DNA from 2 places in the Bacillus cereus group sp. BfR-BA-01430 genome. Region 2 is predicted to be linked to the other one. Evidence: a T-box and tRNA genes for the amino acid it is inferred to sense, from the RefSeq annotation. Region 2 holds a T-box; the other holds one or more tRNA genes.

Region 1 (5,854 bases), on a different contig from region 2:
TGATAGGTTCGAGGTGGAAGCGTGGTGACACGTGGAGCTGACGAATACTAATAGATCGAGGACTTAACCAATAAAAAAAGCGGAAACGGCTTGTTCAGAGCCGTAGGGCATTGGAACCCCCGACCAAGAAGCGCTTTTTGCTTCGACCGAGGGTGGTGAAATGACCGGAGGATCTAGCCGTTGGAGCTAGATTACGCTAAGAACTACATGAATGTTATCTAGTTTTGAAGGAATATATTTTTAAAATTCCTGTTGACATTCTGGAAAGAATGTGTATAATAATAAAAGTCTGGTAATGATGGCAGAGAGGTCACACCCGTTCCCATACCGAACACGGAAGTTAAGCTCTCTAGCGCCGATGGTAGTTGGGACCTTGTCCCCGTGAGAGTAGGACGTTGCCAGGCAAATGGAGGATTAGCTCAGCTGGGAGAGCACCTGCCTTACAAGCAGGGGGTCGGCGGTTCGATCCCGTCATCCTCCACCATAATATGTCGGAGGGGTAGCGAAGTGGCTAAACGCGGCGGACTGTAAATCCGCTCCTTCGGGTTCGGCAGTTCGAATCTGCCCCCCTCCACCATTCTTAATTATTGGGCTATAGCCAAGCGGTAAGGCAACGGACTTTGACTCCGTCATGCGCTGGTTCGAATCCAGCTAGCCCAGCCATTTAAGAGCCATTAGCTCAGTTGGTAGAGCATCTGACTTTTAATCAGAGGGTCGAAGGTTCGAGTCCTTCATGGCTCACCATTTAAAAGAATATGCGGGTGTGGCGGAATTGGCAGACGCACCAGACTTAGGATCTGGCGCCTTTGGCGTGGGGGTTCGACTCCCTTCACCCGCACTTTTAATAAAATATTTATAACATGTCTTGCGGAAGTAGTTCAGTGGTAGAATACAACCTTGCCAAGGTTGGGGTCGCGGGTTCGAATCCCGTCTTCCGCTCCAAACATGACATGCCGGGGTGGCGGAACAGGCAGACGCACAGGACTTAAAATCCTGCGGTGGGTGACCACCGTGCGGGTTCGACTCCCGCCCTCGGCACCATGTGCGCCCGTAGCTCAATTGGATAGAGCGTTTGACTACGGATCAAGAGGTTAGGGGTTCGACTCCTCTCGGGCGCGTTTTCTTTCGGGAAGTGGCTCAGCTTGGTAGAGCACCTGGTTTGGGACCAGGGGGTCGCAGGTTCAAATCCTGTCTTCCCGATATTTTAAAATATTATGGGGCCTTAGCTCAGCTGGGAGAGCGCCTGCCTTGCACGCAGGAGGTCAGCGGTTCGATCCCGCTAGGCTCCACTTTTCTTATTATTGGAGGTATACCCAAGTCTGGCTGAAGGGATCGGTCTTGAAAACCGACAGGCGGTGAGAGCCGTGCGGGGGTTCGAATCCCTCTACCTCCTCCATTTTATTGTTATTGAAATGGAATCATTAATAGTTTATAAAGATTATTATATAATGTATATTACCTTCATGGAGGTATACCCAAGTCTGGCTGAAGGGATCGGTCTTGAAAACCGACAGGCGGCGAGAGTCGCGCGGGGGTTCGAATCCCTCTACCTCCTTATTTTTAAAATTTATATTGTCGCGGGGTGGAGCAGTCTGGTAGCTCGTCGGGCTCATAACCCGAAGGTCGCAGGTTCAAATCCTGTCCCCGCAACCAAATGGTCCCGTGGTGTAGTGGTTAACATGCCTGCCTGTCACGCAGGAGATCGCCGGTTCGACCCCGGTCGGGACCGCCATTACATAAGGCTCGGTAGCTCAGTCGGTAGAGCAGAGGACTGAAAATCCTCGTGTCGGCGGTTCGATTCCGTCCCGAGCCATTATTTTGAATTAGCGAGCCGGCTTAGCTCAATTGGTAGAGCAACTGACTTGTAATCAGTAGGTTGGGGGTTCAAGTCCTCTAGCCGGCATCGTTTAGGGGCATAGTTTAACGGTAGAACAGAGGTCTCCAAAACCTCCGGTGTGGGTTCGATTCCTACTGCCCCTGTTTAGAAATATGGGCCTATAGCTCAGCTGGTTAGAGCGCACGCCTGATAAGCGTGAGGTCGATGGTTCGAGTCCATTTAGGCCCATCATCATATTCCGCAGTAGCTCAGTGGTAGAGCTATCGGCTGTTAACCGATCGGTCGTAGGTTCGAGTCCTACCTGCGGAGCCATGGCCCGTTGGTCAAGTGGTTAAGACACCGCCCTTTCACGGCGGTAACACGGGTTCGAATCCCGTACGGGTCATAAAAAGAGTCAGCATAATTGCTGACTCTTTTTTCTTATGTTACGTATACTTTCTCCTTTTACATACGATGTTGTAAATCTAAACAAATATGAAGTGAAGTATTTGAAATAAATAAAGGGATTTTGGGAAAACTATGGTATGTATTAAAAGGAGGGAACAAATAATATGCCATTTGTAAGAGATCTGATGAGTACAAATATTGTACAATGTACGCCTTTAGATAATGTGTATGAAGCGGCTGTTAAAATGAAAGAAGAAGAAATTGGTATGATTCCGGTCGTCGATAACAATCAAGTTGTTGGTCTTGTTACAGATCGCGATTTAGTTGTTCGTGGAATTGCCGAGAAGCATCCAGGGTCTAATAAAATTACAAATGTGATGACCACAAATATTGTTTCAGTAGCACCTAACGACCCGGTTGAGAAGGCAACAGAGTTAATGGCAAGATATCAAGTGAGAAGATTGCCAGTAGTAGAGAACGGGGTACTTGTTGGAATGTTAGCGTTAGGAGATTTAGCAACAGTAGAAGCAGCTGATGATCAAGCTGGTTTTGCCTTAGGTGAAATATCAGAGCATACAAAAGGATCACACGAACTTTAAGACGATTATGGATGAAAAATGAGAATCAGATACATTATTCTTGCAATTAGAATGAAAAGGAATTGTGAGTGTAATGTATCTGAAATAAAATTCAAAGATCATTGCTATATTTGAAAAGTTTTTTAAAATTTTTATTCTTAATTTTTATCACGATAAAAAATGATATACTAATAGATATAAGGGTTATGAGCGATTTTGAATATAGCAATATTTGTTGAGTTTTTATTATTAACAAACTTTAGCGTGTTTATATAGAAAGGAAAATTGGAAGGGGAGTTATATGAAAGCTGTGCAGGGCAATCCGAATTGGAATTTGGTGATTGATACATATGTGGAACCAAAAGATTTTGCTGATTTATTTTCTTTACTTGTACCTTGTCGTCCGAAAGGTGAGGAGAAAGAGAGAACACTTCTAGTATGGAAAGAAAAAGAGTTTTACAAAGAAGAAAATTTAATTCCATTCATTTTATATGGAATGAACAAAGTAAAAGAATTACCTCAATTTCATAAAGATGAGATTCCTACATTGGTGCGTATCGTTCGTTTATGCCAAGAGATTGGTTGGTATCAAGAAGCATATACATTTATGGTAAATCAAAGGTTAGATGAATTTGTACATACTTCAATGGAGTATGAAACGTGGGATTCCATAACACAAATTGTTGCTTTAAACTATTTAATTATTAAGTACCGTGTTGGAGAATTAAAAAATGAAGATGCAGTGATTTGGAAAAGAGTAAAATTTAATGAAAAATGTATAGAAGAATATCGAGAATTAGTATCTCATAAAGAAGTTTTAGAGTTCACATTCTTTTACCTATGTAAACAAGCAAAATCTCTTTCTAAAAAAGAACTAAATGATGATATGATGAATCTAGCAATATATTGCAATGCATATTTAGGTGATTTATATACATTTGATTTATTAAGAAAATATCGTAAATGCACAGATTTTCTTTCGTACTATGGTCCTAATCATGCTGTTATTGCATGTCAAAGAGCTGTCATTTCACAAATATCAGATCGGCTTGACCCATTAAAAACAACACATGTCGATGATTATTTATATGTTATGAAAGAAATGATGGAACATATGACAATAGAGATTATGAACCGCTATGGACACTTTATTGGTAAGCTATTATCTTACATACCATTCTTTGAAATGATTCAAGTTCCTCAGCATGCATATTATTATGAAGAACTCTTGCATGTATGTAAAGGGATTGAATATAAGGAAGAAATCTTACGGAATTATATTTTTATACAGTTACATGATTGTTTACCATCATTCTTTAAGGTGTTTTTAAAGAACAAACGTTATGCAACGATCCATGATATTTTATTTTACTGGTGTGACGATGAACAGAGAATGAGTCTAGAGAAAAAGTATAACTTAAGCTTCATTTATGAGAAATATGCGTGTGGCTAAAATAAATATATAAGCAAAAAGGATCTCCATTTACATGAGATCCTTTTTGCTTAGTAGTATGAACTAGCAGCCTGTATTTTCTTATACATCAAAGAAAGTGAGTTGTCTCCTCTTTCTAGATTCCTTGCTGCTTTTGTTTTTCTTGTTTCTTTTGTTTATCAGGAACATTAATATATTGGGACACAACCAGTAAGACTCCTAAGAAGAACACAGGGAATATGGAAGATAGATAAAAGCCACCACTTACTACGTTTGTTATAAAAGCACTTAAAAGAAAAAGTATAACGTAAATATGAGCAATTTTTTGTTTCAGACGAATTTGAAATGCTTCCATCATAATTTCTAAAATAACAAAAGTAATAATAATAGATAAAAATACAATGCTTGTATTATAAATAATTAAACAACAAATTAAGCCAAAGAAGGCTATAGATTCAATCATGAATGGGATATTGCGTGGCATAGTATTTACCTAACTAAATATGGCAGTGGATCAACTGCATTCGTTTTTTCAAAATTCCATTCTCCATTATGTAATTCAAAATGAAGATGTTGTCCAAAGGAATGTCCTGTATTTCCCATATGACCTAATAGTTGTCCAACTTGTACTGTGTCTCCGATCTTTACAGCGCGATCTTTCATATGAGCATAAACGGTTGTATACAATTTTCCATTGATCCGATGAGCAACGAAAACAACATTACCATAACTCGCTGAATAATAAGACTTCACAACTTTTCCTGAAGCAGCTGCATGAATAGAAACATTCCCTTGTGCAGCAATATCTACTCCATAGTGCATTTGTTCCCAGCGCATATCAAACGTTGAACTAATTTTTCCTTGTGTCGGAAATTTAAAAACAGCTGGGATAGAAGGATTTGTCTTTTTGCTTTGCGCTTGATTTTGGATGATATAATGTTTGGCTACATAGCCATACGCTGTGCCGAAGCGAATTTTATACCAAGTTCCGACTGTTTCTACAACCTGAACTTGTGTACCGTTTTGTAAAGAGCCGATGATCGTACTATTCGTTCCTGCATTACTACGTACGTTCAGTTTTGGAGTAGCAACGGTATAGGTAGGTGTGTTTTGTACGGTAATTCCTTTTACTAAAGGTTTTGAACCGCTAGATACAAAATCTTTTTGTACATATCCAATTTGGCCGTTGTGAAAAATTTTATACCAATTTCCTTCTGTTCCTTGAACTGCAACGAACTTACCATTCGGTAATACGTCAAGAATAGAAGATTCTGTATTCGGTTCAGAACGAACATTTAACGCATTTGCATGTACAATATATTGCTCGTTTCGCTTACTAGATTTTGTAAATGTAATAGCATCTTTTTTTATGTAACCGATCTGATTATGAATATTTACTTTATACCAGTCGTGAACTGTTTCAAGAATGGTAACAGGGGTGTTATAGGGGATGCTACCGATTGAATCATTGTTAACATTTGTAGTTGGATATAAGTCTGCTTTTTCTACTTTCACATAGCCAGTCTTTGCTTTTGATGTTTGCTGTGCAGCAGCTGTCTGCGTATCTACTTCTGTTACAGAAGGAAGTAAGGAAGCAATTGCGACAGTAGTTGCTGTTAA
Region 2 (25,467 bases):
TCGCGACAGAATATGCAACGCATGCTATCTTAACTTCAGATAATCCGAGAAGTGAAGATCCACACGCTATTTTGGATGATATGTTAACTGGTGTAAAAGGGAATAATTATGAAGTAATTGTTGATCGGAAGAAAGCGATTTTCCATGCTATTTCTGAAGCACAAGCGGATGATATTATTATTATTGCTGGAAAAGGTCATGAAACGTATCAAATTATTGGAAAAGAAGTACATCATTTTGACGATCGTGAAGTTGCTAAAGAAGCAATCACAGAACGTTTAAACAACAGAGAGTAACAACATGAGAGGGGGACTACATGTGCTTGAACAAGGTTTATTAGTAACGGCTGGGGTAGCGTTCTTAATTTCAGTTGCCCTTTCGCCATTGTTTATTCCGTTTTTACGAAAATTAAAGTTTGGACAGAGCATTCGCGATGAAGGACCAAAATCGCATCAAAAAAAATCAGGAACACCAACGATGGGTGGTATTGTTATTTACGTGTCTATGATGGTAACAACACTCATTATGGCAATTAAGTTTGAACATTTAGGCGCAGAAGTGTCATTACTATTATTAGTAACGTTCGGTTACGGGTTGATTGGGTTTTTAGATGATTATATAAAAGTCGTTAAGAAACGTAATCTTGGTTTAACATCAAAACAGAAATTACTTGGGCAACTGATTATTGCCATTGCGTTTTTTGCTATTGCGAAAGGGCAAGGGTTTGATACACATTTAATGATTCCAGGAACTGATATGAAATTTGATTTACACTGGGCATATTTTATTCTTGTGTTGTTTATGCTTATTGGAGGATCAAATGCAGTCAATTTGACAGATGGACTAGATGGTTTGCTATCAGGAACAGCCGCTATCGCATTTGGTGCGTTTAGTATCATAGCAGTAGCGCAAGAGCAATATGCTGTAGCGATTTTCTGTATGGCAGTTGTAGGGGCTGTACTTGGGTTCTTAGTATTTAATGCGAACCCAGCCAAAGTCTTTATGGGTGATACAGGCTCACTTGCTTTAGGTGGTGCAATTGCAGCTGTGGCGATTTTGTTAAAACAAGAATTATTACTTGTTATTATCGGCGGCGTATTTGTAATGGAAACTTTATCTGTTATTATCCAAGTTATTTCATTTAAAACAACTGGAAAACGTGTCTTTAAAATGAGTCCACTACATCATCATTATGAATTATGTGGTTGGTCAGAATGGCGTGTTGTTGTAACATTTTGGTCTGTAGGATTTTTACTAGCAGTATTAGGAATTTATATCGGGGTGTGGATGTAATTGAAAACGGTAACTGATTATCAAAATAAAAATATTCTTGTATTAGGCATTGCAAAAAGTGGTTATGCAGCAGCAAATTTATTAAAAAGCTTAGGAGCAAATGTCATTGTAAATGATGGAAAGCCTTTAGCGAATAATGAGTTAGCAGCAGAACTACAAGCGAAAGGAATGGATGTAGTATGTGGGGGACATCCATTAGAATTATTAGAAAGAAATATTGCGCTTGTAGTGAAAAATCCAGGAATCCCCTATTCCAATCCACTGCTAGTTGCAGCGAAAGAGAAACAGATTCCTATTATCACTGAAATAGAATTAGCATATCGTATTTCAGAGGCACCATTTATTGGTATTACAGGATCAAATGGTAAAACAACAACAACAATGCTAACGTTTGAAATGTTGAAAGAGGGAGAAAAGCATCCCGTTATTGCTGGTAACATAGGAACAGTAGCATGTGAAGTAGCACAATCAGCGAAAGCGAATGAAGTGCTTGTGACGGAACTTTCGTCATTTCAATTAATGGGTGTAGAGACATTTCAGCCTAAGGTTGCAGCGTTTTTAAACTTATTTGAAGCACATTTAGATTACCATGGTACAAAAAAAGAATATGGTTTAGCGAAAGCGAATATTTTTAAAAACCAGACGGCAGCAGATTATAGTGTGATAAATGCAGATGATGCAGATGTGATGGCATTATCTGCCGATAGCAAAGGGCAAAAGATATTGTTTTCTGCTACAAAAGAAATTGAAGATGGCGCATATATAAAAGAGAATGCTCTTTATTTTAAAGGTGAGAAAGTTGTTGAAATCAAGGACGTTGTTTTACCAGGTAAACACAACCTGGAAAATATTTTGGCGGCAATGAGTATTGCGAAATTGTTAGGTGTAGCAAATGAGGCAATTGTTGCCGTGTTAAAACGATTCACGGGTGTAAAACATCGCTTAGAATATGTGACAACGATTCATAACCGAAAGTTTTATAATGATTCAAAAGCAACGAATATGTTGGCGACTGAGAAGGCATTATCAGCATTTACAAGCCCTGTCATTCTACTTGCAGGTGGACTAGATCGCGGGAATGAATTTGATGATTTAATTCCATATTTTGAACAACATGTAAAAGCGATTGTAACATATGGACAAACTGCACCGAAATTAGTTCATGCAGCTGAAAAAGCAGGGTTAGCAATTATTGAAACTGTCAATCATTTAGAAGAAGCGGTAGAAAGAGCATATGCTCACTCTACTGATGGAGATGTTATCTTACTTTCACCAGCATGCGCGAGCTGGGATCAATTTAAAACATTTGAAGAAAGAGGAGACATTTTTATACAAGCTGTGCATAAACTTATATAAAGTAAATCAAAACATCAGTAGGCTGACACCTACTGATGTTTTGTTACATAGGACAAAAATGCTTTGTCTATAAAGGTGGTGGTCAATGCCAATGAAAAAAACGCCTGATTTTATTCTCATTATTGTTACGCTTTTATTATTAACAATCGGAATGATTATGGTCTACAGTGCAAGTGCTGTCTGGGCTTCCTATAAGATGGGAGATTCATTCTTTTTTGCGAAACGGCAACTACTATTTGCAGGACTTGGAGTAGTGGCGATGTTTTTTATTATGAAAGTCGATTATTGGGTGTGGCGAACCTATTCCAAGGTCATTTTACTCGTTTGTTTTATTCTTCTTATTCTTGTTCTTATTCCTGGAGTCGGACTTGTTCGAGGAGGAGCGCGGAGCTGGATTGGTATCGGAGCGTTTTCCATTCAACCTTCAGAGTTTATGAAATTTGCGATGATTATTTTCTTAGCCAAATTTTTGGCGGAAAAACAGAAGGTAATTCCATCGTTTAAACGAGGGTTACTTCCTGCACTTAGTTTTGTTTTTGTCGCTTTTGGAATGATTATGCTTCAGCCGGATTTAGGAACAGGAACAGTTATGGTTGGGACATGTATTATTATGATCTTTATTTCAGGAGCCCGCGTTTTTCATTTTGCAATGTTAGGATTAGTTGGTATGGCTGGATTTGTTGGATTAATTGCCTCAGCACCTTATCGAATAAAGCGAATTACATCTTATTTAGATCCTTGGTCGGATCCTCTTGGAAGTGGATTCCAAATTATTCAATCATTACTTGCGATTGGTCCAGGTGGTTTATTTGGGCTAGGACTAGGACAAAGCAGACAAAAGTTTCTATATTTACCAGAACCACAAACAGATTTTATATTTGCAATTTTGTCAGAAGAACTAGGTTTTATTGGCGGTTCGTTTGTGTTATTATTATTTAGTCTGTTATTATGGCGCGGAATTCGTATAGCGTTAGGAGCGCCTGATTTATATGGTACGTTTTTAGCAGTAGGTATTGTGGCGATGATTGCGATTCAAGTGATGATTAATGTTGGTGTTGTAACAGGGCTGATGCCTGTTACAGGAATTACTTTGCCATTTTTAAGTTATGGTGGATCAAGTTTGACTTTGATGCTAATGGCAGTTGGCGTATTGTTGAATATAAGCCGCCATTCTCGCTACTAAACCCTGTTTATAAGACAGGGTTTTTCGTATGTATGAGAACGTCATTTATCCCGCAATAGCCCGATTGGTGAGGCTCATTAAAGTTTCACTTTATCATACAAATATAAACATGTGTACAATTGAAATTAGAATAGAGAAGCGGAGGAATTTGTAGTGCGAATATTAGTTAGTGGTGGTGGCACAGGTGGTCATATATATCCAGCCCTTGCTTTAATTAGAGAGATAAAGAAGCTACATCCAGAAGCACGATTTTTATATATCGGTACAGAAAATGGACTGGAAAGTACGATTGTTCCAAAGGCAGGTATACCATTCCAATCCATTGTAATTAGTGGATTTAAACGTAAAATATCCTTTGATAATGTGAAAACAGTTATGCGTTTTGTGAAAGGTGTGCAAGATAGTAAAAGATATATTCGTCGTTTTAATCCTGATGTTGTAATCGGAACAGGTGGATATGTATGTGGTCCTGTTGTATATGCAGCAGCAAAATTAGGAATTCCAACGATTGTGCACGAACAAAATAGTGTACCAGGGGTAACAAATAAGTTTTTAAGTCGCTATGTGGATAAAGTTGCAGTTTGTTTTGAAGCAGCTTCGGAACATTTCCCACAATCTAAAGTCGTAATGACGGGAAATCCGCGTGCGTCGGAAGTAATGAATCAAAATGGAATGAAAGGGAAGCGTTCTGTTGGATTATCACTTTCTAAAAAATCGGTTCTTATTTTTGGCGGAAGCCGTGGCGCAAGACCGATTAATGATGCTTTTGTAGAAGCGATTGAACAATTTGGCAACAAAAACTATGAAGTATTGTATATTACTGGTGAAGTGCATTATGATAAAGTTATGGAAATTGTGAGAGAAAAAGGAAATCCGGATAACGTTATTATTAAGCCATTTATTCATAATATGCCAGAGGTACTTACTGGCGTAGATCTTGTTGTTTCACGAGCTGGTGCAACGACATTGGCAGAATTGACTGCATTAGGAAAGCCAAGTATTCTTATTCCGAGTCCTTATGTGACAAACAATCATCAAGAGAAAAATGCGAAATCAATTGTTGATAAAGGAGCAGCTAAAATGCTTCTTGAAAAAGATTTAACAGCTGAAACGCTTCTTCATAATATTGATGAAATTTTGTTAAACACTCAAACATTGCAAAATATGAAACTAGCTGCGAAACAGTTAGGAATTCCAGATGCGGCGAATAAGCTATTTGAAGTCATGAAACAACTTATGAAAAAATAACCTTAGGTGAATGTCCTGCATATTACTGTAATAAGGAGACTTAATATGGAGGAGATCGTCATGAAACAATTAGCAAAGGAACTCATAGAAGCAAAGGTTGGGAAAGTGTTTCTAGATGAATCATTAGCTCGATATACAACTATGAAAATAGGTGGCCCAGCTGATATATTTGTTACACCGACAAACATTTCTAGTATTGAAAAGATTTTAGCTTTAGTGAAGAAATATAAAGTGAACTGGACGGCAATTGGACGTGGTTCCAACCTTCTTGTTTCTGATAAAGGTATAGAGGGTGTTGTGATTCGCTTAGGAGAAGGATTAGACCATCTTGAAGTCGAAGAAGCTACTGTAAGAGTTGGTGGAGGATACCCTCTTATTAAGTTGTCAACATTACTTAGCCGCCAAGGATTAGCAGGATTGGAATTTGCAAGTGGAATTCCAGGAAGTGTTGGCGGTGCGGTATACATGAATGCTGGGGCTCATAAATCCGATATTTCGAAAATTTTAACGAGAGCTTACGTTATGTTTGAAGATGGAACGGCTTCTTGGTTGTCAAAAGAAGAAATGGAATTTTCTTACCGTACTTCCGTTTTACAGACAAAGCTTCCAGGCATTGTATTAGGAGCTGAATTTCAACTCGAACGAGGAAATCGAGAAGAAATCGTTCGCATGATGCAAAAGAATAAAGATTATCGCCGTGACACACAGCCGTGGAGCCACCCTTGTGCCGGAAGTATATTTAGAAATCCGTTGCCACATTTTGCTGGAGATTTAATCGAAAGGGCTGGACTTCGTGGATATCAAATTGGTGGTGCGAAAGTGTCTGAAATGCATGGGAATTTTATTGTTAATACCGGAACAGCATCAGCTCAAGATGTTTTGGACTTAATTGGATTTGTTAAAAGAAACATCAAAGAAAAATTTGATATAGATATGCATACAGAAGTAGAAATCATTGGAAGATAACTGTTATCTGTTCCGCTCGATATCATTTATGGTATAATAAGAAGATAGAACGGCATGACAAACATGCCGTTCTTTATGTTACATAGGGGGATCGTACATGAAAAATAGTAAAGTTATTAAACTACAAGATCGTGTACCAAAATTAAAAAATCAAAAGAAGAGGAATAAACCGCCTGTCAATCACCGATTAATTTTATACATATCAATTTTATTTTTATTAGTGCTCTTTTTAATTTATTTTCGGTCTCCGCTAAGTAATATAAAAAAGATCAGTGTTTTTGGTAATCATTATATGACAGATGAACAGGTTATGAAAAAGTCTGGAATAACGTATGAAACAAGTTATTTCCGAGTAACAGCACGTCAAGCAGAAGAAAATTTAAAGAAACAAATAGAAATTAAATCGGTAGATGTTAAGAAACGTTTTCCTAATAAAATTGACATACACATCGAAGAATATGTAACGATAGGTTATATTAATAAGGATGGGAAGTTACAACCGCTTTTAGCAAATGGGAAAACATTAGATATACTACCGAGCGGAAAGTTGCCTGTCGCAGCTCCAATTTTTGAACCGTTTAAAGAGGAAAAAATGAAAGAATTAATTTCAGAATTAGAAAAATTAACTCCAACTATTCTAAGATCCATTTCTGAGATTCGTTATACTCCAACGAATTCAAATGAAAGTCATCTTACCTTATATATGAATGAAGGTTATGAAGTTAGTACAACCATTCAAGATTTTGCAAAGCGGATGGAAGCTTATCCATTAATTTTGAAACAAATTGAGCCGGGTAGAAAGGCTTTCATTGATTTGGAGGTTGCCACATACTTTAAATATTTAGATGATGAAAAGAAGAAATAGTAGAATAGTAGTTTTGTTTCTTTTTAATAGCATATAAGCACGTATGTTCTTTTAGTTGGATTTTATTTAGCGATAAGGAACGATTTGCTGAAAATTATTTAGATTTTCTTTGATTCACACTAGTATTGATACAAGTTTCACTTTTCTATAAGAACATCTTAGTGTAGACTTATATTTGGCGGTAGTCTTTACACTTGAAATAGAATTATTTCAAGATAAAGCATTCATTTGTGGGTTACAGCCTATTTTAAAATGAATATGAAATAAAAATAAGAAAAATATAGGGTTAAAAAAGGGAAATGCATAAAGACGTTGAATATTTTTCTTATAAATAGTAAAGCTGCGATTGTTGTTCCATATATGGAGTTGTATGGTATAAATAAAGAAGGAGGTGCCAAAGAATGAACAGCAATGAAATATATGTTAGTCTTGACATCGGTACATCCAATGTTAAAGTCATTATTGGTGAAATGGTCAATGATGGTTTAAACATTATTGGTGTTGGAAATGTAAAATCAAATGGTTTAAAAAAAGGCTCAATAGTTGACATAGACGAGACTGTTCAATCGATAAAAAAAGCAATTGAACAAGCTGAGCGTATGGTAGGAATCCATATTGAACAGGTTGTTGTAGGTGTCAATGCAAACCAAGTGCAGTTACTCCCTTGTCATGGAGTAGTAGCTGTTTCAAATGAAGATCGTGAAATCGGGAATGAAGATGTTTTACGAGTTCTAGATGCAGCGCAAGTTGTATCGATTGCTCCTGAACGTGAATTTATTGATGTGGTACCTCGACAGTTTATTGTAGATGGTCTTGACGAGATTAACGATCCACGCGGGATGATCGGTGTAAGATTAGAGATGGAAGGTACATTAATTACAGGCTCACGAACTTTACTACATAACTTACTTCGTTGTGTAGAGAAAGCGGGTCTTGAAATTGTTGATATTTGTTTACAGCCTTTAGCAGCTGCCACAGTTGCTTTATCATCAGATGAAAAAAATAGAGGAGTAGCCCTTGTTGATATTGGCGGAGGTTCTACGACTTTAGCTATTTTTAGAGATGGAGAGTTACAAGCAACAAGTGTATTGCCAATTGGTGGAGATCACATAACGAAGGATATTGCAATTGGACTAAAAACTTCAACAGAGAATGCGGATCAAATTAAACTGAAATATGGACATGCCTTTTATGACACTGCTTCTGAAGAAGAGGTGTTCACAGTTCCTATTATGGGAAGTGACCAAACAGAACAATACTCTCAACTAGAGTTATCTGATATTATCGAAGCGCGTGTAGAGGAAATTTTAATGCTTGTTCAAGAAGAGGTGCGTAAATTGGGAGTGAAGCAGGTAGCTTCTGGTTATGTGCTCACAGGTGGTATTGCTTCTATGCCAGGTGTTCTTGATCTTGCGTATGATATTTTACATGAAAATGTTCGTATCACAACGCCAGATTATATCGGTGTTCGCGAACCTCAATATACAATTGGGGTTGGATTAATCAAATACTCTTACCAAAAAGCAAAATTACGAGGAAAAAGTGTTCAAGAAACAGAGGAGCAGTTTGAACCGATGCCTGCGCCTATGCCGGTACAACAACAGCAACCAGCGAAACAAAAAACTCGTAATCAAAACAACAAAAAACAAAAAGATGAACGTATGATGTCAAAAGTAAAACGTGTATTCCAGTATTTATGGGATTAAATTTGGACACGAAAAATGAGGTTCTAGGGGGATTTCGACATGTTAGAGTTTGATACTACTCAAGATCAATTAGCGAATATTAAAGTTATCGGTGTCGGCGGTGGCGGAAATAATGCTGTGAACCGTATGATTGAACATGGCGTACAAGGTGTAGACTTTATCGCTGTGAATACTGATGCACAAGCATTAAATCTATCAAAAGCTGAAACGAAAATGCAAATTGGTGAAAAACTAACGCGTGGGCTTGGTGCTGGTGCAAATCCTGAAGTAGGAAAAAAAGCTGCTGAAGAGAGTAAAGAGCAGATTCAAGAAGCACTTCGCGGTGCAGATATGGTCTTTGTAACGGCTGGTATGGGCGGTGGCACTGGAACTGGTGCAGCTCCAGTTGTTGCACAAGTTGCAAAGGAATTAGGCGCATTAACAGTAGGTGTTGTAACACGCCCGTTTACATTTGAAGGACGCAAACGTGCTACGCAAGCAGCCTCTGGTATCGCTGCATTTAAAGAAAATGTAGATACATTGATTGTCATTCCAAATGATCGCTTATTAGAGATTGTAGATAAAAACACGCCAATGTTAGAAGCTTTCCGTGAAGCGGATAACGTATTACGTCAAGGTGTTCAAGGTATTTCAGATTTAATTGCAACGCCTGGTTTAATTAACTTAGACTTTGCAGACGTAAAAACAATTATGTCTAATAGAGGTTCAGCATTAATGGGTATCGGTTCTGGTAATGGTGAAAACCGTGCTGCAGAGGCTGCGAAAAAGGCAATTTCTAGCCCATTGCTAGAAACATCTATTGATGGTGCGCAAGGTGTTATTATGAATATTACAGGTGGCGCAAACTTAAGTTTATATGAAGTACAAGAAGCAGCAGACATTGTAGCTTCAGCTTCAGATCCTGAAGTGAATATGATTTTTGGTTCTGTTATCAATGAAGGATTAAAAGATGATATTGTTGTAACTGTTATCGCAACTGGTTTCGATGATAGCATTGTAGCACAGCAACCAAAACCATTAGTACGTCCAAAAGTAAATTCAAATCATGTACAACAACAGGCTGCGGTTCAACCACCAAAACATCGTGAAGTAAAACGAGAAGTGAAGCGCGAAGAGCCTGTTATGCACGATCGTAATACAGACGCAGATGATATTGATATTCCAGCATTTTTACGCAACCGTCGTAGAAGATAAGGAAATAAAAAGGAGCATTTATAAAGCTCCTTTTTATTTTGAAAACTATTACAACAAGCAAAAGGGATCTATATTTTTATAGGTCCCTTTTGCTTGTTTCCTATTCTCCGCGACAGATTCTGTCTAGAACCACCAAAATAACAAAAAAACCACTCCGCAAATTGACACACTTTCTCATTGGATATGCATTATACTAGTCTCAACTAAAAAAAAGAGGTGAATGGTTTGGTTGTTTACGCCGACATTGTTTGGTTGTTAAACGCCTGCATTGATTTTCTTTTACTTTTATTAACAGCAACTGTGCTAAAAAAGAGGATCAAAAGATGGAGGCTAGTGCTGGGAGCGTTGATTGGTTCCACAATTGTTATTTTTGCCTTTACTCCTTTTTCTTCTATGATGACACATCCAATTATGAAACTACTATATTCGTTATGCATTGTGTATGCAACATTTGGCTTTTCGAATTTTAGAGATTATGCACAGACCGTTTTTACTTTTTATTTTGTTACATTCATGGTAGGAGGAGGGTTAATAGGAACTCATTTTTTCCTCCAAACAAATGAAATGGTAAATGGTTTGGTGCAATCACAATCTATTTCTTATGGTGATCCAGTCAGTTGGATGTTTGTTGTTGTTGGTTTTCCTATTATTTATTATTTTTCGAAGAAGCGAATTGAAAATGTAGAAGTAACGAAAATTCATTATGATCAAATTATTAAAGTGAATATTAAACTTGCAGAAAATGAAATTGTGTTAGATGGTTTAATTGATAGTGGGAATCAGCTTCATGATCCATTAACAAAAACACCAGTTATGGTTATCCATATTTCATGTTTAGAACATTGTTTGCCAACATGGTTAACCGAACAAGTTTATGCGAAAACGGAGGTTCCTCAAATACCGGAAGATGATTCGGGCTGGGCGACGCGATTGCGCTTAATTCCTTTTCGAGCAGTAGGAATTGATCATCAATTTTTATGGGCTATTAAGCCTGATATTGTTCATGTTCAACATGAAGGACGAAATATCATTGTAAATAAAGTGTTACTTGGCTTAAATACACAACGGTTTTCTACTAATGGAGAGTATCAATGTATCGTGCATCCGAAGATGTTGCTATCACAAAAAGTAACGATTGCTTAATAATGAGAGGTGGGGAAACATGGTGAAATTGAAGCTGTATTTCGTTTATCTTTGGTATAAAATATTGTTGAAGTTGGGAATTAAGACCGATGAAATTTATTATATTGGTGGCAGTGAGGCACTACCACCACCTTTAACAAAAGAGGAAGAAGAAGTTTTATTAAATAAATTACCAAAAGGGGATCAAGCGGCCAGGTCTTTATTAATTGAGCGAAATTTACGTCTCGTCGTATATATAGCTCGTAAATTTGAAAATACAGGGATTAATATAGAGGACTTAATCAGTATTGGCACAATCGGCTTGATTAAAGCGGTAAATACCTTTAACCCTGAAAAGAAAATTAAATTAGCGACATACGCATCTCGATGTATTGAAAATGAAATTCTTATGCATTTACGTAGAAATAATAAAAATCGTTCTGAAGTATCGTTTGATGAACCGTTAAATATTGATTGGGATGGGAATGAGTTGTTGCTCTCAGATGTGCTTGGTACGGATGACGACATTATTACAAAGGATTTAGAAGCTAATGTAGATCGATATCTTCTCATGAAAGCTTTACATCAATTAAATGATCGAGAGAAACAAATTATGGAGCTGCGTTTCGGGCTTGCAGGTGGCGAAGAGAAAACACAAAAAGATGTAGCCGATATGTTAGGGATTTCGCAGTCTTATATTTCTCGTTTGGAAAAAAGAATTATAAAAAGGTTACGAAAAGAATTTAATAAGATGGTATAAAGGAAGTATGAAAAAGAACGTCATATGATAGAGAATGCGAAGACCAATCGGAAGCCCGGTTGGTTTTTGTTGTTTCTTGATAGCAAAATTATGACATGCTTATGAGAAAGAGAAGAAAAACTGTATGCATAAAATTCCCTCCAAAGGAGATACTTTACACTGTACAGCAACTCCCGATAGGAGGGAACACTTTGACGAGAAATAAAGTAGAAATTTGCGGTGTTGATACAGCTAAACTTCCAGTACTAAAAAATGATGAGATGCGTAAATTATTTCGAGAAATGCAAAGTGGAGAGACAAGCGCAAGAGAGAAATTAGTGAATGGAAATTTACGACTTGTATTAAGCGTCATTCAACGATTTAACAATAGAGGAGAATTTGTTGATGATTTATTTCAAGTTGGCTGCATTGGACTCATGAAATCCATTGATAATTTTGATTTAAGTCAAAATGTTAAATTTTCAACATATGCTGTGCCGATGATTATTGGGGAAATACGAAGATATTTGCGCGATAATAATCCAATCCGCGTGTCTCGTTCATTGCGGGATATTGCGTATAAAGCATTACAAGTAAGAGAGAAATTAATTGCTGAAAACTCCAAAGAGCCAACAGCGATGGATATTGCGCAAGTTCTTGATGTTACGCATGAGGAAATTGTGTTCGCGCTTGATGCAATTCAAGATCCAGTTTCATTATTTGAGCCGATTTATAATGATGGGGGAGACCCTATTTTTGTAATGGATCAGCTGAGCGATGAAAAACAAAAGGACGAGCAGTGGGTTGAAGAATTAGCATTAAAAGAAGGAATGAAACGACTCAATGATCGAGAAAAGATGATTATTCGAAAGCGCTTTTTTCAAGGGAAAACACAAATGGAAGTTGCAGAAGAAATTGGAATTTCCCAAGCGCAAGTATCAAGATTAGAGAAGTCGGCGATTAAACAAATGAATAAGACAATTCAAGGCTAAGGTTTCCCCATTTATGGGGAGACCTTTTTTACATATAAACGCGTTTATCCCACTACTTTAGGGCAATAAGAGTTGGAGAGAAACAAGGAAGATAGATGGAAATAGGCTTTTCATCAGTAGCGGATGAAAGAATCCCTCACAGCTGAAAGTTTCGCTTTATATTCCGCTCATAGAGAGAATGTAGTGTTCATATAATGAGAATAAAATGGATTTTCTATCAGTGAAGGCTACTTCCTGTTCATGAGGGAAAAGGAGTGAATCATAATGATCAGAATTTCAGAATTTCAGATGAAAGATGTTGTAAATGTTTCGGATGGCAAAAAACTCGGAAATATCGGTGACATTGATATAGATATGCACACGGGGAAAATTCAAGCTGTTATTATTTCAAAGCAAGCACGTATGCTAGGGTTATTTGGTAGAGAAGAAGAGATTGTTATTAATTGGAATAAAATTGTAAAAATTGGTGAGGATGTCATACTTGTAAGAGCAGATCATGTCAATTCTGTAACAGAATCAATACAAACACCGACAATTTCTTAAAGAATATTACAAATTCCTCTTTTTTTTATGTTGTCATTATGGAAAAATAAAAGTATGGTAAAATAGACAGGAAGTACCATGATTTTTAAGCTATTTTAATGAAGAAGGAGCCGCTTTATGAGAGAACCATTTAAATATGTGGACGGTATATTGTATTTACAAGCATGGGAAGATCTTGGGAACATTACTGCTGGCTTTACAACAAAAGATGGTGGAGTAAGTACAGGCTCCTTTCATGCGATGAATTTAGGATTACATGTGAATGATATCATTGAGAATGTTCATGAAAATAGACGTATTTTAGCAAATAAGTTACATAAACCATTAGAAAATTGGATTTGTTCGGAACAGGTTCATGATCATCATGTAGAAAAAGTAGGACATGAAGAAAAAGGGCGCGGAGTTTATGTATATGAAGATGGGATCCAAAAGACTGATGGTATCTATACAGCTGATAAAGATGTATGTTTAACATCTTGTTATGCTGATTGTGTGCCCCTCTTTTTCTATGCACCCTCACATGGTTTGATAGGTCTTGCGCATGCTGGATGGAAAGGAACTGTGAAAGAGATTGCAAATGAAATGATTCAAAAATGGAAAGCGGAGGGCGTTTCTACTACTGACATTCACGTTGCGATTGGACCTGCGATTGGAGCGTGTTGCTATGTTGTAGATGATCGTGTCCTATCAGCAGCAAAACAAGTCATAAATGGATCTGTTCCTTATAAAGTCATTTCAGATGGACAATACGCGATTGACTTAAAAGAGATAAATCGTATAGTATGCTTACAAGCTGGCATAAAAGAAGAACATATTGTGATGTCATCTCTTTGTACAAGCTGTGAAGAACAATTATTTTTCTCGCATCGCCGCGACCAAGGAAAGACAGGAAGAATGTTGAGTTTCATAGGTTTTAAGGAGGATTGAAAGACAGTGACAGTACAAGAGAATTTAACAGTGATACATGAAGAGATGAAACAAGCATGTGATCGAGCTGGACGCTCCATCCATGATGTGAAACTTGTTGCAGTAACAAAAACAGTTGGAATTGAAAAAACGAATGAGGTAGTAGAGGCCGGGATTACTGATTTAGGTGAGAACAGAAATGAAGGGTTTTTACAAAAATATGAGCATTTTGGCTCACAAGCCAATTGGCATTTTATCGGTTCCTTACAAACGAGAAAAGTAAAAGAAATTATTAATCATATTGACTATTTGCATTCATTAGATCGTCTTTCTCTTGCAAAAGAGATTCAAAAGCGCGCTACAAAGCCTGTTAAATGTTTTATACAGGTAAAAACATCGCGTGAAGAATCAAAACAAGGGTTACAAGCTGAGGAACTTATTGAGTTTGTTCATGCTTTGAAGGAATTTGATAAAATTGAAATTGTTGGATTGATGACAATGGCACCATTTACGGAAGAGGAAGCAGAAATACGTGGCTGCTTTAGAGCGCTTCGCATGTTGCAACAGCAAGTACAGGAATTAAGGCTTTCATATGCTCCGTGCAAAGAGCTATCAATGGGAATGTCTAATGATTATACAATCGCGATTGAAGAAGGTGCTACATATATTCGTTTGGGAACGATTTTAGTAGGAAAAGCATAAAAGGAAGGAGAATGTATTATGAGTTGGTCAAAAGTGAAGTATTTCTTTTTTGACACGCCAGAGGAAAAAGAAGCAGCTCAATATGCTTACGAAAAGGAGCAAACAGAAATGAAAAAACAGCAAGAACCTCCAGAACAACAAGATGTACCATTTACAAAAGTACAACCGAAACAAAATGTCGTGAGCATTGAAACAGCAAAGCAATCTTCTAAAGTTGTTTTGTTAGAACCGCGTACGTATTCAGAAGCACAAGGGATTGCAGACCATCTAAAAGGAAAGCGTGCTGTAGTCATTAATTTGCAAAGAATGTCCACTGATCAAGCGGTACGCATCGTTGACTTTTTAAGTGGTACTGTATACGCTATAGGCGGGGATATTCAAAAGTTAGGACCAAAAACATTTATGTGTACACCTGAGAATGTGGATATTGTTGGAGCAATTTCCGAGTTATTCGGTGAAGAGGAAGAGACAAATATAAAGAGGTGGTAATACGCCATGATTATGATTTTAAAAGCTTTGCTCTTAGTCATTCAAATTTACTCCTGGGCGCTTATTGTCTACATTCTTCTAACTTGGTTTCCAGGCGCTAGAGAATCAGCAGTTGGTGAGTTTTTAGCTCGCATTTGCGAACCGTATTTAGAGCCATTTCGGAGAGTAATTCCACCACTTGGTGTAATTGATATTTCTCCGATTGTTGCAATTATTGCATTAAAGCTTGCTAGCAGCGGCTTAGTAACTTTATTTGGCTACTTTTTATAAGATCGGTTGCATACATGAGCATTTACGAACATTTTAGGCCTGAAGAGGCAAGTTTTGTTGATAAAGTGTTAGAATGGAAACAAGCAGTAGAAGAGTACCATCAAGTAAAATTAACAGATTTCCTTGATCCACGTCAGCAACAAATTGTAGCTACAATAGTTGGACAGCAAGGAGATGTTTCTTTACAATTCAATGGTGCAGCGCCAAACGCGGAGAGAAAAAGGGCACTTATTTACCCAGATTATCTTGTTTTAAATGAAGAAGAATTTCAAGTAGAAGTATTAGAAATTGATTATCCTTCCAAATTTTATACGCTTGAACATAGACAAATACTAGGTGCACTTATGTCCCTTGGTTTAAAAAGAGAAAAGTACGGTGATATTTTTATTCAAGAAAATCGTGCCCAAATTGTAGTTGCAAAAGAAGTTGTTTCTTATATTGAAATGAACTTACAATCAATTGGAAAAACAAAGGTGTCTCTCTTCGTTGTATCAACAGGAAATGTTTTGCAATTGCAAGATGAATGGAGAGAGCAATCTGGAACTGTTTCGTCACTACGCTTAGATGTATTGTTAGCTGAAATTTTGCATCTATCACGTCAAAAAGTACAACCCCTTATAAAAAATGGGCTTGTAAAAGTGAACTGGAAAGTTGTAGACCAAACTTCATATGAATGTTTTCCAGGAGATATTCTGTCGGTCAGAGGACATGGAAGAAGTAAATTGTTTTCGGTCGAAGGAAGAACGAAAAAAGACAAATGGCGAGTTTTGTATGGTATACTAAAATGATTGATTTTTTAGAAGGAAAAACTCTTATTTTGTCGAAGAAAAGATATAATTAAAAGAGGAAAATTTAGATAACTACTTGGAGGTGGCGTTTGTGCCGTTAACACCATTAGATATTCATAATAAAGAATTTAGTCGCGGATTTCGTGGCTATGATGAAGATCAAGTAAATGAATTTCTTGATCAAATCATTAAAGATTATGAATTAGTCATTCGTGAAAAGAAAGCTTTAGAAGAGAAGGTTGCTCAATTAGAAGGAAAGCTAGATCATTTTTCTAATATTGAGGACACGCTAAATAAGTCTATTGTTGTAGCACAAGAAGCAGCGGAAGAAGTAAAACGCAATGCACAAAAAGAAGCAAAACTAATCGTTCGTGAAGCGGAAAAAAATGCGGATCGAATCATTAATGAAGCGTTAGTGAAATCAAGAAAAGTTGCTTTTGATATTGAAGAGCTAAAGAAACAAGCAAAAGTGTTCCGTACTCGTTTCCGCATGTTATTAGAAACACAGCTTGAAATGCTAAACAACGACGATTGGGACAAGCTCATTGAATTAGAAGACGAAGTGGACGAACTGTTGAAAAAAGAAGAAACAGTGTAAGCTTGACGTTTTTCTCATTATTACATATAATTTTAAACAACATATTGATTAAGAAAAACGAAGATAGGGATAAGTACCTTTTTCACCCCTTATAAAGCGAACTGAGGATGGTGTGAGCTCAGGATAAGGAGATAAATGGGAAATCACCCTGGAGTTCCGCGCTGAAAAAATGAGTAAGCGTAGGCGTATATTCGCGTTAAGAATATAAAGTGAATCATGTGCATTTGTATATGATTTAGTAGGGTGGTACCGCGGGAGACTTTCTCGTCCCTTTTTGGGATGTGAGAGTCTCTTTTTTATTTCGTTTTTAAGTCTTTTTATGATACATGTAAGGAGGAATTGAGCATGGAGTACAAAAATACATTACTGATGCCAAAAACAGAGTTCCCAATGCGTGGGAATTTACCAAAACGTGAGCCTGCAATGCAAGAAAAATGGGCTGAAATGAACATTTATGAAAAAGTACAAGAACGTACAAAAGGACGTCCTTTATTCGTATTACACGATGGTCCTCCATATGCAAATGGTGATATTCATATGGGACATGCACTAAATAAAGTATTAAAAGACTTTATTGTACGCTATAAATCAATGACTGGTTATTGTGCTCCTTATGTTCCAGGTTGGGATACGCATGGTTTACCAATTGAGCAGGCTTTAACGAATAAGGGAGTAAAGCGTAAAGAAATGCCGGTTGCAGAATTCCGTAAATTATGTGCGGAATATGCATACGAACAAGTAAATCGTCAGCGTGAACAATTTAAACGCCTTGGTGTACGTGCGGATTGGGATCATCCATATATTACTTTGGAACCAGCATATGAAGCACAACAAATTAAAGTATTTGGAGAAATGGCGAAAAAAGGCTATATCTATAAAGGACAAAAACCTGTTTACTGGTCTCCAACGAGTGAATCTGCTTTAGCTGAGGCTGAAATTGAGTACAAAGATAAAAAATCAGCATCTATTTACGTTGCATTTGAAGTGAAAGATGGAAAAGACGTATTAGAAGGTGACGAGAAATTTATCATTTGGACAACGACGCCTTGGACATTGCCAGCTAACTTAGGTATTTCTGTTCATCCAAAACTTGAATATAGCATCGTTAAAGTAAATGATGAAAAATATATCATTGCTTCTGAACTGTTGGATACAGTGGCAAAAACATTAGAATGGGAAAACCCTGAAGTTGTTAGAACAGTAAAAGGTAGTGAACTTGAATATACAGTTGCAAAACATCCATTCTATGACCGCGATTCTTTAGTTATGCTTGGCGAGCATGTAACGACAGATGCTGGTACAGGTTGTGTACATACAGCACCTGGACACGGGGAAGATGATTTCATTGTTGGGCAAAAGTATGGTCTAGAAGTTCTTTGTCCGGTTGACGATAAAGGTGTATTAACAAGTGAAGCACCTGGATTTGAAGGCTTATTCTATGATAAAGCAAACAAACCAATTACGGAAAAATTAGAAGAAGTTGGCGCATTGTTGAAATTAACATTTATTACGCATTCATATCCACATGACTGGAGAACGAAAAAACCAATTATTTTCCGTGCAACAGCACAATGGTTTGCATCTATTGAGGCATTCCGCAGTGAATTATTACAAGCTGTGAAAGAAACAAAATGGGTACCAGCGTGGGGAGAAACTCGTCTTCATAATATGGTTCGTGACCGCGGTGACTGGTGTATTTCGCGTCAACGTGCATGGGGTGTACCAATTCCTGTGTTCTATGCGGAAAATGATGATCCAATTATTACAGATGAAACAATTAATCATGTAGCAAACTTATTCCGTGAACATGGTTCTAACGTATGGTTTGAACGCGAAGCGAAAGATTTACTACCAGAAGGATTCACACATCCATCTAGTCCAAATGGTGAATTCCGTAAAGAAACAGATATTATGGATGTATGGTTTGATTCTGGTTCTTCTCACCAAGCTGTATTAGAAGAACGTGACGAGTTGCAACGTCCGGCTGATTTATATTTAGAGGGATCTGACCAATATCGTGGTTGGTTTAACTCTTCGTTATCAACAGCTGTTGCTGTAACAGGTAAAGCACCATATAAAGGTGTGCTAAGCCACGGCTTCGTACTTGATGGTGAAGGTCGCAAGATGAGTAAATCAATCGGAAACATTGTTGTACCGAAGAAGATTATGGATCAATTAGGTGGAGATATTTTACGCCTTTGGGTATCTTCTGTTGATTATCAGTCTGATGTACGTATTTCAGATGATATTTTAAAACAAGTTGCAGAAGTATATCGCAAAATCCGTAATACATTCCGTTTCCTATTAGGAAACTTAGCTGACTTTAATCCGGTTCAAGATGCAGTAGCAAAAGCGGAACTGCGTGAAGTAGACCGCTATATGTTAGTGAAATTAAATGACTTAATTGCGAAAGTAAAAGAAGCGTATGAAACTTATGACTTTGCGGCAGTATATCATGCAATTCATAACTTCTGTACAATCGATTTAAGTTCATTCTATTTAGATTTTGCAAAAGATATTTTATACATTGAAGCGACAAATCATCATGATCGTCGTGCAATTCAAACAGTGTTATATGATGTTCTTGTTGCGTTAACGAAACTTGTAACACCGATTTTACCTCATACGGCTGATGAAGTGTGGCCATATATTCCAGGTGTGACAGAAGAGAGCGTACAATTAACAGATATGCCAGAAGCTATCGAATTAAAAGATGCGTCCGCATTAAAAACAAAATGGGATGCATTTATGACGCTTCGTAGTGATGTGTTAAAAGCACTAGAAGTGGCGCGTAATGAGAAAGTGATTGGTAAATCATTGACAGCTAGCATTACATTATTCCCAACAGCAGAAATGAAAGAAATGTTAGAATCTATTCAAGAAGATTTAAAACAACTATTTATCGTTTCTGAACATAAACTTGGTGGAACGATGGAAGAAGCACCAGCGGATGCACAAAAATATGAACATACGGCAGTTCTTGTTACACAAGCAAACGGTGAAACTTGTGAACGATGCTGGGTTGTTTCTGAAACAGTTGGCAACGATGACGAGCATAAAACATTATGTGAGCGTTGTGCGACTGTTGTGAAAGAGAATTATGTAAAATAATCATATAAAAAACTGATCGCTCATATAGCAGCGGTCAGTTTTTTTGTATATCGTGTATGATATAACAAGTACAAAGTTACTTATGAAAAATGAATGAAGCAAAATAGAAGAACTTCCTATGAAGGAAAAATGTGTGTGCGGTAAGTAAGTGGAATTCGGATACACTAACGGTACATTGCAGCTAGGAGGAATGTACACGTGAATGAAATCTATATGGACATAAAACGAGAATTACAAGTGATGAGAAAAGAATTACAGGAGCGATTGGCAAAGGAAGTAAATCGCACATATCAGATGGAATTTGGACAAGAACTGGGATATGAAATACAATTAGATGCAAAGAAGAAATTACTTTTACATGATATAAGAGAGGACTTAAAAGATGTTGAGCGAGCATTATTTAAAATGGAGATTGATATGTATGGTGTTTGTGAAGAAACAGGAGAAATGATTTCTTTAAAACGTATGAAGATGTTGCCAACAGCTCGTACTATTTATGAATTTTCATATGAAAAAGTAAATGTGTAAATCGCACAACGATATTATAGTACCTTTTTTCATTTTATTTTATTCTTCGATAAAGGTTCATTGTGAAAAGGTAGCAGCTATGCTAAAATTTTGAGGTACACTGTCTTTGTGGGGGAAATGAAATGATATATTATTTAATAGCGTTAGTTGTTATTGCGATCGATCAAATATCGAAATGGTTTATTGTCAAGAACATGGAATTAGGTGCAAGTATCCCGATTATCGATAATGTATTATACATAACATCACATCGAAACAGAGGAGCTGCTTGGGGTATTTTAGAAAACAAAATGTGGTTCTTCTATATCATTACAGTTGTTTTTGTAGGATTTATTGTCTTTTATATGAAGAAGTATGCAAAAACAGATAAACTGTTAGGGATTTCTCTCGGTCTTATTTTAGGTGGAGCGATTGGTAATTTTATTGATCGTGTATTTAGACAAGAAGTAGTGGATTTTATTCACGTGTATATTTTTTCATACAATTATCCGGTATTTAATATAGCTGATTCGGCTTTATGTATTGGTGTTGTATTAATTATTATTCAAACATTATTAGAAGGAAAGAAAATGAAGGAGTAATTGAATGAGCGAAGTAGTACAAGTAACAGTTTTAGAAGAACAGAAAAACGAACGGATTGATAAATTTATTGCAAGTGTAAATCATGAGTGGTCTCGAACACAAGTACAACAATGGATTAAAGACGGCGTCATAACAGTAAATGGAAAGACGGTTAAAGGAAATTATAAAGTAAAAGAAAATGATGAAATTACAGTAACAATTCCGGAACCAGAAGAATTGGATATTCGTGCCGAAGATATGAATTTAGAGATTTATTACGAAGATGCGGATGTACTAGTTGTTAATAAACCGCGCGGTATGGTTGTACATCCAGCACCGGGGCATACGAGCGGTACACTTGTTAATGGCTTAATGCATCATTGTACAGATTTATCAGGTATTAACGGTGTCATGCGCCCTGGTATTGTACACCGCATTGATAAAGACACATCAGGTTTATTAATGGTTGCGAAAAATGATATGGCGCATGAATCTTTAGTAAATCAGCTAGTAGAAAAAACAGTGACGAGACGCTATAAGGCAATTGTGCATGGTGTAATCCCGCATGATAAAGGAACAATTGATGCGCCAATTGCTCGAGATAAGAAAGATCGCCAAAGTATGGCTGTTGATGAAAATGGGAAGCATGCAGTTACGCATTTTCAAGTGTTAGAACGATTTAAGGACTTTACGCTTGTCGAATGTCGTTTAGAAACAGGGCGAACACATCAAATTCGTGTTCATATGAAATATATTGGATATCCTCTTGCTGGGGATCCGAAATATGGTCCGAAAAAGACATTACATTTAAATGGACAAGCGCTTCATGCGGGAATTTTAGGATTTAATCATCCGCGTACAGGTGAATATTTACAGTTTGAAGCACCTGCACCAGCTATATTCGAGGAAACATTAAATATTTTACGGAAATAGTATTGACAAAACGAATAAAAACTGCGATACTAACAACAGTTAAATAATGATCCTTTAACACAGCCCCGTGAGGTTGAGAAGGTAACGGTTTGAAATACTTAGGGTATGCTTGTACCCTTTTTTCAAAAGTCCTCTCGCACACGCTGGGAGGACTTTTTTTATACGATTCCTCTCACGCAAAAAAAGCTTGGAGGTGTAAAGCATGAAAGAAAAAGCTGTTGTTTTAGATGACCAAATGATTCGTCGCGCTTTAACGCGTATTAGTCACGAAATTGTAGAGCATAATAAAGGTGTTGACCAATGCGTTTTAGTCGGAATTAAAACGCGTGGAATTTTTCTAGCAAAACGTTTAGCAGAAAAAATTAGTCAGATTGAAGGAAAAGAGATTGAAGTTGGAGAGTTAGACATTACGCTATATCGTGATGATTTAACGCTGCAATCTAAAGATAAAGAACCGCTTGTAAAAGGCTCTGATATTCCTGTAGATATTACAAAGAAAAAAGTGATTCTTGTAGACGATGTATTATATACAGGGAGAACAGTTCGCGCTGCAATGGATGCACTAATGGATTTAGGAAGACCATCACAAATTCAGTTAGCTGTTCTTGTAGATAGAGGTCATCGTGAGTTACCAATTCGCGCTGATTATGTAGGGAAAAATATTCCGACATCAAGTGAAGAACGTATTGAAGTTGATTTGCAAGAGACAGATCAGCAAGATCGAGTAAGCATATACGAAAGGTAAATCCCTTTTAAATGTAGTCCTGTGAGGCTGCCAAAGGGTCTTGGCTTTCATATGTCAAATTTGTCATATGAAAGTATAGGACTCTTTGTGCACAGGCACAAAGAGTTTTTTATTACAAAGTTTTAAACTGAAGGAGGACATAACAATGGAGCAAAAGCCAGTGTTAGACATTCATGAAGTACCGAAACCAGGAAGATGGTTATTTTTAAGCATACAACATTTGTTTGCAATGTTCGGATCAACAGTACTGGTTCCATTTTTAACAGGATTAAATCCATCAGTAACTTTAATCTCCAGTGGATTAGGAACATTAGCGTTTCTTCTTATAACAAAAGGGCAAGTACCTGCCTATTTAGGATCATCGTTCGCATTTATTGCTCCGATTATAACGGCAAAAACCGCGGGTGGGCCGGGAGCAGCAATGCTCGGTGGTATGCTAGCAGGACTTGTTTATCTCCTAGTTTCGCTAGGAATTAAAAAATCAGGATCAGCCTGGATTATGAAATTACTCCCTCCAATTGTAGTTGGTCCAGTTGTAATGGTTATCGGTTTAGCTTTAGCGCATACGGCTGTGAATATGGCAATGAATGATGTGGATGGAAAATATAGCTTCACACACTTCTCAGTAGCATTAGTTACATTAGCAATTACGATTATTTGCTCCATATTTGGAAGAGGATTTTTCAGTATTATACCGGTATTGATTGGAATTATTGGCGGATATATTTTTGCATACTTCCAAGGGCTAGTCGATTTAAAGCCAGTAGCTGAGGCAAGATGGTTTGATGTACCAGACTTTGTTGTACCGTTTGTAACATATACCCCGGAATTTTCTTGGAAGATTATGCTTCTAATGGTTCCAGTAGCACTGGTAACGATCTCAGAACACATTGGACACCAAATTGTACTTGGAAATGTTATTAATAGAGATTTAATTGCAAAACCAGGCTTACATCGTTCAATCTTTGGTGATGGTGTAGCAACATTAATAGCATCTGTAATTGGTGGACCACCGAATACAACATATGGTGAAAATATCGGAGTGCTAGCAATTACAAGAGCGTATAGTGTATATTTATTCGCTGGATCAGCAATCTTCGCAATCGCGTTTGGATTTATCGGTAAGATTGCAGCGCTGATTCATTCGATTCCAACACCAGTTATGGGCGGTGTCTCCATCTTACTCTTTGGTGTCATCGCATCAAGTGGTTTACGCATGATGGTGGACGAAAAAACAGACTTAAGTGACAAACGTAACTTAATGATCGCATCTGTTATTCTTGTCATTGGTATAGGCGGTGCAGTGCTTCATATCGGAGAATCATTCCAAGTAGAAGGAATGGCGCTTGCAGCAATTGTAGGCGTACTGTTAAATCTACTATTACCAGAAATGAAAGAAAAACAACAATCTAAGCGGATTGCTTCATAAAAATGAACCTTTTAATTCAGTCCTGTGAGACAGAAAAGGGTGGCTTCTTTCTTGCACCCTAGTCTCACATGACTAGGGTATTTTTATGCGATTATTGTTATAGAAATACGAAAAGTGTTATCATAAAAATCAGAAAGATGAGGGATGACAATGAGCCAGTTGTTAACGATGAGTGAATTATCGAAACAAGAGATTTCAGAAATCCTAAAAGATGCAGAAGATTTTGCGAATGGGGAAGAAAGAAAAGCGACAGAGCAAACATTTGTAGCAAACTTGTTTTTTGAGAATAGTACGAGAACAAGATTTAGCTTCGAGGTTGCTGAGAAGAGATTGGGATTAGAAGTATTAAACTTCTCAGCAGATTCTTCTAGCGTACAAAAAGGAGAAACGCTATACGATACGATAAGAACACTAGAATCAATTGGAGCCAAAGCAGTAGTCATCCGCCATCAGCAAGACCGCTACTTCGATGAGCTAAAAGACAAAGTAAATATCCCGATTTTAAATGCAGGTGATGGATGTGGAAATCATCCGACGCAATGTTTGTTAGATCTTCTAACAATTAAACAAGAGTTTGGGAGATTTGAAGGATTAAAGATTGCGATTGTAGGAGACATTCGTCACAGCCGAGTGGCACGCTCGAATGCAGAAGCATTAACGAAATTAGGTGCAACAATTTACTTTGCTAGCCCAGAAGAGTGGAAAGATGAAACAAATACATTCGGAACATATAGAAGTTTAGATGAACTTATTCCAGAAGTTGATGTGATGATGTTACTTCGTGTGCAGCATGAGCGTCATGATCATTATGAAACAGACATCATGAGAGAGTATCATGAAAACCACGGATTAACAATTGAACGAGAAAAACGTATGAAAGAAGGAAGCATTATTATGCACCCGGCTCCAGTAAATCGTGATGTAGAAATTGCAAGTGAACTTGTTGAGTGTGAGCGTTCTCGCATATTCAAACAGATGGAAAATGGAGTTTACGTAAGAATGGCTGTTTTAAAACGCGCATTACCAAATGTATTAGGAGGAATGAAACATGAATTATTTGTTTAAAAATGGACGTTACTTAAATGAAGATGGAAAAATCGTAGCAACAGATCTTCTTGTACAAGATGGTAAAATTGCAAAAATAGCAGAAAATATTTCAGCTGAAAATGCGGAAGTAATCGATGTAAATGGAAAATTAAT

The links. The T-box of region 2 lies ahead of ileS (isoleucine--tRNA ligase). A T-box ahead of a tRNA ligase gene usually reads a tRNA of that ligase, here a tRNA-Ile.
Region 1: it has a tRNA-Ile gene. The T-box ahead of ileS (isoleucine--tRNA ligase) is inferred to sense a tRNA for this amino acid. The anticodon was not compared.

What each region holds. Positions count from the first base shown of each region.
Region 1 covers NZ_JAKUEW010000001.1:42-5,895, forward strand. The annotation lists partial or broken rRNA gene MR058_RS00005 (23S ribosomal RNA) at 1-71, shown strand, start outside; rRNA gene rrf (5S ribosomal RNA) at 289-404, shown strand; tRNA gene MR058_RS00015 (tRNA-Val) at 409-484, shown strand; tRNA gene MR058_RS00020 (tRNA-Tyr) at 494-577, shown strand; tRNA gene MR058_RS00025 (tRNA-Gln) at 589-663, shown strand; tRNA gene MR058_RS00030 (tRNA-Lys) at 669-744, shown strand; tRNA gene MR058_RS00035 (tRNA-Leu) at 758-838, shown strand; tRNA gene MR058_RS00040 (tRNA-Gly) at 868-942, shown strand; tRNA gene MR058_RS00045 (tRNA-Leu) at 953-1,041, shown strand; tRNA gene MR058_RS00050 (tRNA-Arg) at 1,045-1,118, shown strand; tRNA gene MR058_RS00055 (tRNA-Pro) at 1,127-1,200, shown strand; tRNA gene MR058_RS00060 (tRNA-Ala) at 1,217-1,289, shown strand; tRNA gene MR058_RS00065 (tRNA-Ser) at 1,304-1,396, shown strand; tRNA gene MR058_RS00070 (tRNA-Ser) at 1,466-1,555, shown strand; tRNA gene MR058_RS00075 (tRNA-Met) at 1,577-1,653, shown strand; tRNA gene MR058_RS00080 (tRNA-Asp) at 1,657-1,732, shown strand; tRNA gene MR058_RS00085 (tRNA-Phe) at 1,741-1,813, shown strand; tRNA gene MR058_RS00090 (tRNA-Thr) at 1,831-1,903, shown strand; tRNA gene MR058_RS00095 (tRNA-Trp) at 1,910-1,980, shown strand; tRNA gene MR058_RS00100 (tRNA-Ile) at 1,992-2,065, shown strand; tRNA gene MR058_RS00105 (tRNA-Asn) at 2,075-2,149, shown strand; tRNA gene MR058_RS00110 (tRNA-Glu) at 2,151-2,222, shown strand; gene MR058_RS00115 (CBS domain-containing protein) at 2,389-2,823, shown strand; gene MR058_RS00120 (DUF3965 domain-containing protein) at 3,104-4,255, shown strand; gene MR058_RS00125 (hypothetical protein) at 4,371-4,718, opposite strand; gene MR058_RS00130 (SH3 domain-containing protein) at 4,724-5,854, opposite strand, start outside.
Region 2 covers NZ_JAKUEW010000007.1:15,799-41,265, forward strand. The annotation lists gene MR058_RS13395 (UDP-N-acetylmuramoyl-L-alanyl-D-glutamate--2,6-diaminopimelate ligase) at 1-296, shown strand, start outside; gene mraY (phospho-N-acetylmuramoyl-pentapeptide-transferase) at 319-1,293, shown strand; gene murD (UDP-N-acetylmuramoyl-L-alanine--D-glutamate ligase) at 1,294-2,649, shown strand; gene spoVE (stage V sporulation protein E) at 2,735-3,832, shown strand; gene murG (undecaprenyldiphospho-muramoylpentapeptide beta-N-acetylglucosaminyltransferase) at 3,986-5,080, shown strand; gene murB (UDP-N-acetylmuramate dehydrogenase) at 5,141-6,046, shown strand; gene divIB (cell division protein DivIB) at 6,144-6,911, shown strand; gene ftsA (cell division protein FtsA) at 7,313-8,617, shown strand; gene ftsZ (cell division protein FtsZ) at 8,657-9,811, shown strand; gene spoIIGA (sigma-E processing peptidase SpoIIGA) at 10,037-10,954, shown strand; gene sigE (RNA polymerase sporulation sigma factor SigE) at 10,974-11,693, shown strand; gene sigG (RNA polymerase sporulation sigma factor SigG) at 11,885-12,664, shown strand; gene MR058_RS13455 (YlmC/YmxH family sporulation protein) at 12,929-13,207, shown strand; gene pgeF (peptidoglycan editing factor PgeF) at 13,325-14,134, shown strand; gene MR058_RS13465 (YggS family pyridoxal phosphate-dependent enzyme) at 14,141-14,815, shown strand; gene MR058_RS13470 (cell division protein SepF) at 14,834-15,304, shown strand; gene MR058_RS13475 (YggT family protein) at 15,311-15,574, shown strand; gene MR058_RS13480 (YlmH family RNA-binding protein) at 15,589-16,362, shown strand; gene divIVA (septum site-determining protein DivIVA) at 16,454-16,960, shown strand; T-box leader at 17,012-17,235, shown strand; gene ileS (isoleucine--tRNA ligase) at 17,306-20,071, shown strand; gene MR058_RS13495 (TraR/DksA C4-type zinc finger protein) at 20,270-20,599, shown strand; gene lspA (lipoprotein signal peptidase LspA) at 20,722-21,180, shown strand; gene MR058_RS13505 (RluA family pseudouridine synthase) at 21,185-22,093, shown strand; gene pyrR (bifunctional pyr operon transcriptional regulator/uracil phosphoribosyltransferase PyrR) at 22,296-22,838, shown strand; gene MR058_RS13515 (solute carrier family 23 protein) at 22,984-24,267, shown strand; gene MR058_RS13520 (aspartate carbamoyltransferase catalytic subunit) at 24,418-25,332, shown strand; gene pyrC (dihydroorotase) at 25,316-25,467, shown strand, end outside.